2 regions of the Delftia sp. WSY_22 genome follow, and region 2 is predicted to be linked to the other one. Evidence: riboswitches for the same ligand, from Rfam matches in the RefSeq annotation. Region 2 holds a riboswitch; the other holds the start of a gene.
What was found. Region 2 has a riboswitch for glycine ahead of gcvT (glycine cleavage system aminomethyltransferase GcvT). Riboswitches for the same ligand answer to the same signal wherever they lie in the genome.

Region 1 (3,404 bases), on a different contig from region 2:
GAAGGCAGCGACTGGCAGCCCGCGCTGACCACGGTCCGCACCACGCTGGCGGCCATTGCGCCGCCGGGCCGGGGCCTGGCCCACGGCGTGCTGACCGAAGAGGCCCAGGTGCTGACCCTGGTTGGCCTGGACCCGCTGCGCCAGGGCGTGGCCCTGTCCTCGGCCGTGGAGGCCGGGCATTCGGTGATCTTCTGCCGCCGCCAGGCCCAGGTGGCGCGCCAGGAACTGCTGCAACTGGGCGCTGCGCTGCGCGATGCGGCGGAGCCCGAGGAGGCGGTGCCCGAAGGCGAGGCACAGCCCCGCATCCGTGGCGCCATCTACATCAGTTGCCGGGGCCGCGGCGGCGGCCTGTTCGGCGGCCCCGATGCCGAACTGCGCACCCTGCGCCACGCACTGGGCGATGTGCCATTGATCGGCTTCGTTGCCGAAGCCGAGATCATGGACGCCCGCCTGCACCGCTTCGCCGGGGTGTTGACGGTGTTCACTGCCTAGGCGTCGTACACGCCGTACACACGGTACACACCGTCTGCACCTCAGACCGCGCGCGGGCGCACCGTGCCTGCGCTGCGATCCGGGTCCATGGCTGCGGCTCCCAGAAAATCGAAATCCACGGCCGGCTGCCTGCCGCTGACCAGGTCGGCCAGCGCCATGCCGGAGCCGCAGGCATGGGTCCAGCCCAGCGTGCCGTGGCCGGTGTTCAGGAACAGGTTGGCGATGGGCGAGCGTCCGATCAGCGGCACATTGCTGGGCGTGGCGGGGCGCAGGCCGCTCCAGAACTGGGCGCGCCCGGTATCGCCGGCGCCGGGGAACAGCTGCTGCACGCGCCGCACGATGGCCTCGCAACGCACGGGGTCCAGGTTGCGGTCGTAGCCGTTGAACTCGGCCGTGCCCGCAATGCGCAGGCGGTCGCCTTGCGCGCCCGTGTAGCGCGAGAACACCAGCTTGAACTCGTCGTCCGTGAGGCTGACCTGATAGGCCTTGGCGGGGTCCAGCACCGGCAGGGTCACGGAGTAGCCCTTGGCCGGATAGATGGGCAGGCGCAACCCCAGCGGCTGGGCCAGCAGCGGGCTGAACGAGCCCATGGCCAGCACATAGGCGTCGCCCTGGATGCGTTCATAGCGGCCCTCGGCATTGGTCACCTCCACATGGTCGATATGGCGGCTGGCGCCCGCGCCCGTGGTGCGCAGCGCCGTCACGTGGTGGCTCTGGCGGAACTGCACGCCCGTGGCGGCGGCGATGCGCGCCAGCTCGCGTGTGAAGAGGTTGGCGTCGCCCGATTCATCCTCGGCCGTATAGGTGGCGCCCGCTATCTGCCCGCGCACATGGGCCAGGGCCGGCTCCAGGCGCACGGCCTCGTCGGCATCGATCAGGCGGCGGTCGCAGCCCAGGGCCTGCATCTGCTCGGTGGGCTTGAGCGCGCCCTCGAACTCGCGGGCGTTCGTATAGAAGTGCAGGATGCCCTGCGTGCGCTGCTCGTACTGGATGCCGGTGTCCGACCGCAGCTGCTGCAGGGCCTCGCGGCTGTAGGTGCCCAGGCGCACGATCTGCTGGATGTTGTGGCGCGTGCGCGCGGGCGTGCAGTTGCGCAGGAAGGACAGGCCCCAGAGCCACTGGCGCATGTCGGCGCGCAGGCGGAACAGCAGGGGGGCATCCTGCCGGCCCAGCCAGCCCAGCAGCTTCAGCGGTGCGCCGGGGTTGGCCCAGGGCTCGGCATGGCTGACCGAGATCTGCCCGCCGTTGGCGAAGCTGGTTTCGGCGCCGGGCGCGGCCTGGCGGTCGATGACGGTCACTTCATGACCGAGGGATTGCAGATAGTAGGCCGACGTGGTGCCGATCAGACCGGCTCCGAGAACGATGACGCGCATGACGATGCCCTTTCAAAGGCATGTGCCGGGTCACGCGAAAGCTGGCCGCTATGGTCTGGATAGCAGGCAGCCGGCGTCCGTCGTGACGCAGCTGCCGCTCCCCCTGTCCTTGGTACCTGAGAGATTCACCGCCGTCCATGGGAACGGGGCTTGCTCCTTCGGTGCGCCGCACATTGCGTGCGGCGGCTCTCCAGACGGCATGTTGTGTTTGCAGTACGGAACCTGAGCGTGTATGGGAGTTTGCGCCTTCGGTGAGGCTCGGCACCGTGGCGCCCGCCTGCTCTCCTGCAGGGGCGATTCTATGGGGCTTGCGCAGCCAGCTCCAGTCGTATTGGGGATACCACCAGTTACCTGTATGTGGTGTGGCTGATTCAGGGTATTCCCTAGATCGCTCAAGCGCCTCCCTCGTAGCGCTGGTACGTGTCTCCGGTTTCATGTAAAAAAACTATTGAAATAGAAAAAAACATGATTTAGCCTATCGATATGTGCAGTGGTTTGTCAGTGCTTGTTCTGGTCGATTGGACCTGCATGGGTTAACCATGGGTTGTATATATGTCTGATAGGCGACTTACCGTTGCACAGGTGCGGGTCCATGGAAACTGGTCCATCACTGAAAAAATACAAGCACGGTGAATATGGTTTGTCGAGGGAGGAATGTTTTGCGTCGCAAACCCGACTGAAGGTGTGTCCGCTCAATAGGCAGTGGAGCAGCGCGCAAGCGTTGATGGAAATCCGCCTTTTTTTGATTGACGCGCAGGATCTGCGCGAAAAATTTTGCTTCCAAACTCACCGGCTGCAAGGTGAGTTGTGGGCTCGTGATTCAAATAGAACTATTCGAGGTACGGCGATGCAAATGCGCTGGGTACAACTGATGGCCATTGCCATTGGGAAAATCATTTTCCTGTCATATCTCCTTGAGAAAACGGGGAATATCATGCATGCTCTCAATCGCCTGCCTGGTTCGGCATTTTTTCGCAAGTGGCGTGCAGCGAAGTGCCTTTTCTCTTTGCTGCTGCTTTCATGCGCGGGTATCTCATCCACGGCACTGGCGGCGACCATCGTCTTCACGGTCACCGACAACAGCGATGCTCCCAATGCCAATGCAACGACACCAACCACCTGTGTCAGCACGCTGGGGGGCACCTTTGCTGGCGCATGTACGCTGCGAGCGGCCATTCAGGCAGCCAACTACACGCTGCAAACGCTGGATCCGAGTGCCGATGTTTCCATCGTCTTTGCGCCGACACTGACCACGTCGGTACGGACCATACAGAGCGGGACATCCAAGGATGCGGCGGGAAACCTCCATCCGTATGTCGACAATCAGACGGTTTACGTGCGCTGTGCCAATACATTCATCAGCGGAGCCCAGTCCGGCGCCGTGACGGGAGCCACCAATGCCTGTGGTCAAAGCCAGATGATCAGCGGCGGCGATTCGACGACCACCACTGGTGGCGGCGGTGCCTGGTACTGGCTCAAAGGCACCGTGCCAGCCGGCACGGGCTCGTTGACCATCGATTTCGGGGGAGTCATACAAGT
Region 2 (3,404 bases):
ACGGCGGGCAGGTCGACGAACACCACGTCGCCCAGCGCATCCTGCGCGTGGAGGGTGATGCCGACGATGGCCGCGTCAGGGTTGGCGGCGTTGATCCACTCGTGGTCCTTGGAATACTGGATGCTCATGGCTTGCTCCGATAGAAACTGAAAAAACCTGTGAAAGGCGGTTTGAGAAAGGTCAGTGCGCACTGTAGCGGCATGCGATGGCAGGAAAAACGAATCCGCCGAACTCGATCCACGCCAAGCGCGCAGGCTGTCCTCAACCGCGGTGATAGCGGGGCGCCACGAAGGGCGTGGCCTGCACCTGCATGGGCACGGCCTTGCCGCGCACCATGGCCTGCAGCGTGGTGCCGACGGCGGCGCTGCCCGGCTCCACGTACGCCAGGGCCACGGGCTGGTTCAGCGTGGGCGACAGCAGGCCGCTGGTGACCTGGCCGACCTTGCGGCCGCCGGCATCCAGCAGCTCCGTGCCTTCGCGCACGGGCACGCGCTCCAGGGCCACCAGGCCCACGCGCTTGCGCGTGAGCAGCTCGGGCGACTGCAGCTGGGCCAGCACGGTGGCCGCGCCGGGAAAGCCGCCTTCGCGCTCGCCACCTGCGCGGCGGACCTTCTGCACGGCCCAGTTCAGGGCGGCCTCGGCCGGGGTGGTGGTCGTGTCCAGATCGTTGCCGTACAGGCACAGGCCGGCTTCCAGGCGCAGCGAATTGCGCGCGCCCAGGCCCACGGGCCTGACTTCGGGCTGGGCCAGCAGGGCACGGGCAAAGGCCTCGGCGTGGCTGGCGGGCAAGGAGATCTCGAAGCCGTCCTCGCCGGTGTAGCCGCTGCGCGTGATGTACAGCTCGGCCCCCTCCCAGTCGAAGTGGCCGCCTGTCATGAACACCAGGCCGGCCGTGTCGGGCAGCAGGCGCTCCATGGCGGCTGCGGCCTGCGGGCCCTGCAGCGCCAGCAGGCCCCGGTCGAACTGGGGCTCGATTTCGCAGCGCTGGCCGATGCGGGCCTGGATGTGCGCCAGGTCTTCATGCTTGCAGGCGCCGTTGACGATCAGGAACAGGTCGTCCTCGCGGCGCACGAACATCAGGTCGTCCAGAATGCCGCCCGCGTCGTTGAGCAGCAGGCCGTAGCGCTGGCGGTGTTCGCCCAGGCCCAGCACGTCCATGGGCAGCAGCGATTCCAGCGCCGCGCCGGCATCCGGGCCGCGCAGGCTGATCTGGCCCATGTGCGAGACATCGAACAGGCCTGCCGCCTCGCGCGTGTGCAGGTGCTCGGCCATCAGCCCCTGCGGGTATTGCACGGGCATGGAGTAGCCGGCAAACGGCACCATGCGCGCGCCCAGTTCCTGGTGCAGGTCGAACAGCGGGGTCCTGAGCAGATCGGTGGTGGAGGCAGCGGACAAGGAGGGCTCTCTTTCAGGCAAGGAACAAGGCATAACGCCATCCCGGTCCTCCGGGATGTGCTGCCCTGCTGTCCGCTTTACCTGAGAGATTCACCCGCACCTTCCATGCGTGGGGCTTGCTCCTTCGGTGGATGGGGCACACCGCCGTGCCCTGCATCTCTCTCCAGCTAGGAACGCCTGCGGCCGTGGCGGCAGGCGGTGCCAGTCCTTTTGCCTGAGCGTTCGGGGCGAACCCTGCGCCTTCGGCGGTGCCGCTGCCTGCGACCGTTGCGGCCGGGCGGGCACTCTCTCCTGACCGGCGCATTCTAGCTGCGGCCAGCGTCCGCGCGGCTTCGGGATTTCCGCGGGCCGACTGCAACTCCATGCGCTTGCCTGCATGGATGCATTTGCAAATTGCATAACTGTCTAAAAAATCTCCTACATTGAGGTGCATCGATATATGAAATCTCGTGAGCGAGAAGGAAGAAGCGCACATGCAGCAGACGCTGGGAGACACATTGGCCTGGCCGGCACGTTACCTGCCGAACAAGGAAGCCCTGGTCGCGTGGGAGGGCGGCGAGCGCCGCGCCTGGACCTACGCCCAGCTCGATGCCGAAGTCAACCGCCACGCCCATGGCCTGGCCGAGCTGGGCATAGGCCATGGCGACGTGGTCGCAGCCTTTCTCTACAACACGCCGGCCTTTGTCTTCACCATGCTGGCGGCCGCGCGCCTGGGCGCCATCTTCAACCCCATCAACTACCGGCTGGCGGCGCAGGAGCTGGCCTTCATCCTCAAGGACGGCGCAGCGCGCGCCCTGGTCTTCGAGCACGAGGGCGGCGAGGTGGCCGCACGCGCCCAGGCCCTGCTCAAGGCCGAAGGCGGCGGCACTGGAACGGGCATCGAGCACTGGATCTTTGCCGACGATGCCCCGGCCGACCCGCTGCCGGTCTGGGCCACGCAGCGCCTGTCCGCCCTGGCCAGGGGCCGCAGCAGCGCGCCGCCCCAGGCCCATGTGCGCGAGAGCGACCCCTGCATCCTCATGTACACCAGCGGCACCACGGGCCGGCCCAAGGGCGTGCTGCATACGCACCGCAGCAAGCTGGCGCACAACGCCCTCATGCACCAGACCATGCAGTTCACGCGCGACGACGTGGGCCTGGCCATGGCGCCGCTCAACCACACGGCCGAGCTGCACACCAGCTTTCTGCCGCGCCTGCAGGCCGGCGCCACCCAGGTGCTGCTGCGCCGCTTCGACGTGGCCGAGGCCTGGCGCCTGATCCGCGAAGAGCGCGTGAGCTTCTTCTTCGCGGCGCCCACCATGATCACCATGCTGCTGGCCGACCCCATTGCCTCGCCTGAGCAGGCGCCCGCGCTGAGGCTGGTGGAGTACGGCGGCGCCTCCATGGCGCCGCACCTGATCCGCGAATGGACGCGCAAGGTCGGCTGCGACCTGGTCCAGGTCTACGGCACCACGGAAATGGGCCCCTGCATGTCCGTCCTGCTGCCGCGCGAGCAACTCTCGCACGCGGGCTCGGCCGGACTGCCCTCCATGGGCCATGACCTCATCGTGGCCCGCCTGCGCGAAGACAACGCCCCCACCGACCCGGCCGAGGCCTGCCTGCCCGGCGAGGTGGGCGAAATCCTCGTGCGCGGCCCCTGCATGATGGCCGGCTACCTCAACCGCCCCGACGCCAACACCCGCGCCCTGGCGCACGGCTGGTACCACACGGGCGACCTGGGCCACATCGACGACGACGGCTATCTCTGGATCCGCGACCGCATCGACTACATGATCAATTCGGGTGCCGAGAACGTCTATCCCCGCGAAGTGGAAGACGCACTGGTCGAACACGCCGACGTGCTCGAGGTCGCCGTCATCGGCGAGGCCGACGAGCGCTGGGGCCAGATCGTCGCCGCCCACGTGGTTGCCAAGCCGGGCGCCACACCCACGGCCGAGGCGCTGGACGCCTTCCTGGTCCACGGCGACCGCCTGGCTGCCTACAAGCGCCCGCGCCGCTACCACTTCCGC

Region 1: it holds a riboswitch for glycine, as region 2 does, so the genes downstream of both, ACF8NF_RS22035 (D-amino acid dehydrogenase) here and gcvT (glycine cleavage system aminomethyltransferase GcvT) in region 2, are expected to answer to the same signal.

Annotation. Positions count from the first base shown of each region.
Region 1 covers NZ_JBICKN010000050.1:34,270-37,673, forward strand. Annotated here, with positions in the region: gene ACF8NF_RS22030 (FIST N-terminal domain-containing protein) at 1-492, shown strand, start outside; gene ACF8NF_RS22035 (D-amino acid dehydrogenase) at 534-1,865, opposite strand; glycine riboswitch at 1,959-2,069, opposite strand; gene ACF8NF_RS22040 (beta strand repeat-containing protein) at 2,458-3,404, shown strand, end outside.
Region 2 covers NZ_JBICKN010000018.1:336,021-339,424, reverse strand. Annotated here, with positions in the region: gene gcvH (glycine cleavage system protein GcvH) at 1-128, opposite strand, end outside; gene gcvT (glycine cleavage system aminomethyltransferase GcvT) at 262-1,428, opposite strand; glycine riboswitch at 1,454-1,572, opposite strand; glycine riboswitch at 1,588-1,699, opposite strand; gene ACF8NF_RS11395 (fatty acid--CoA ligase) at 1,869-3,404, shown strand, end outside.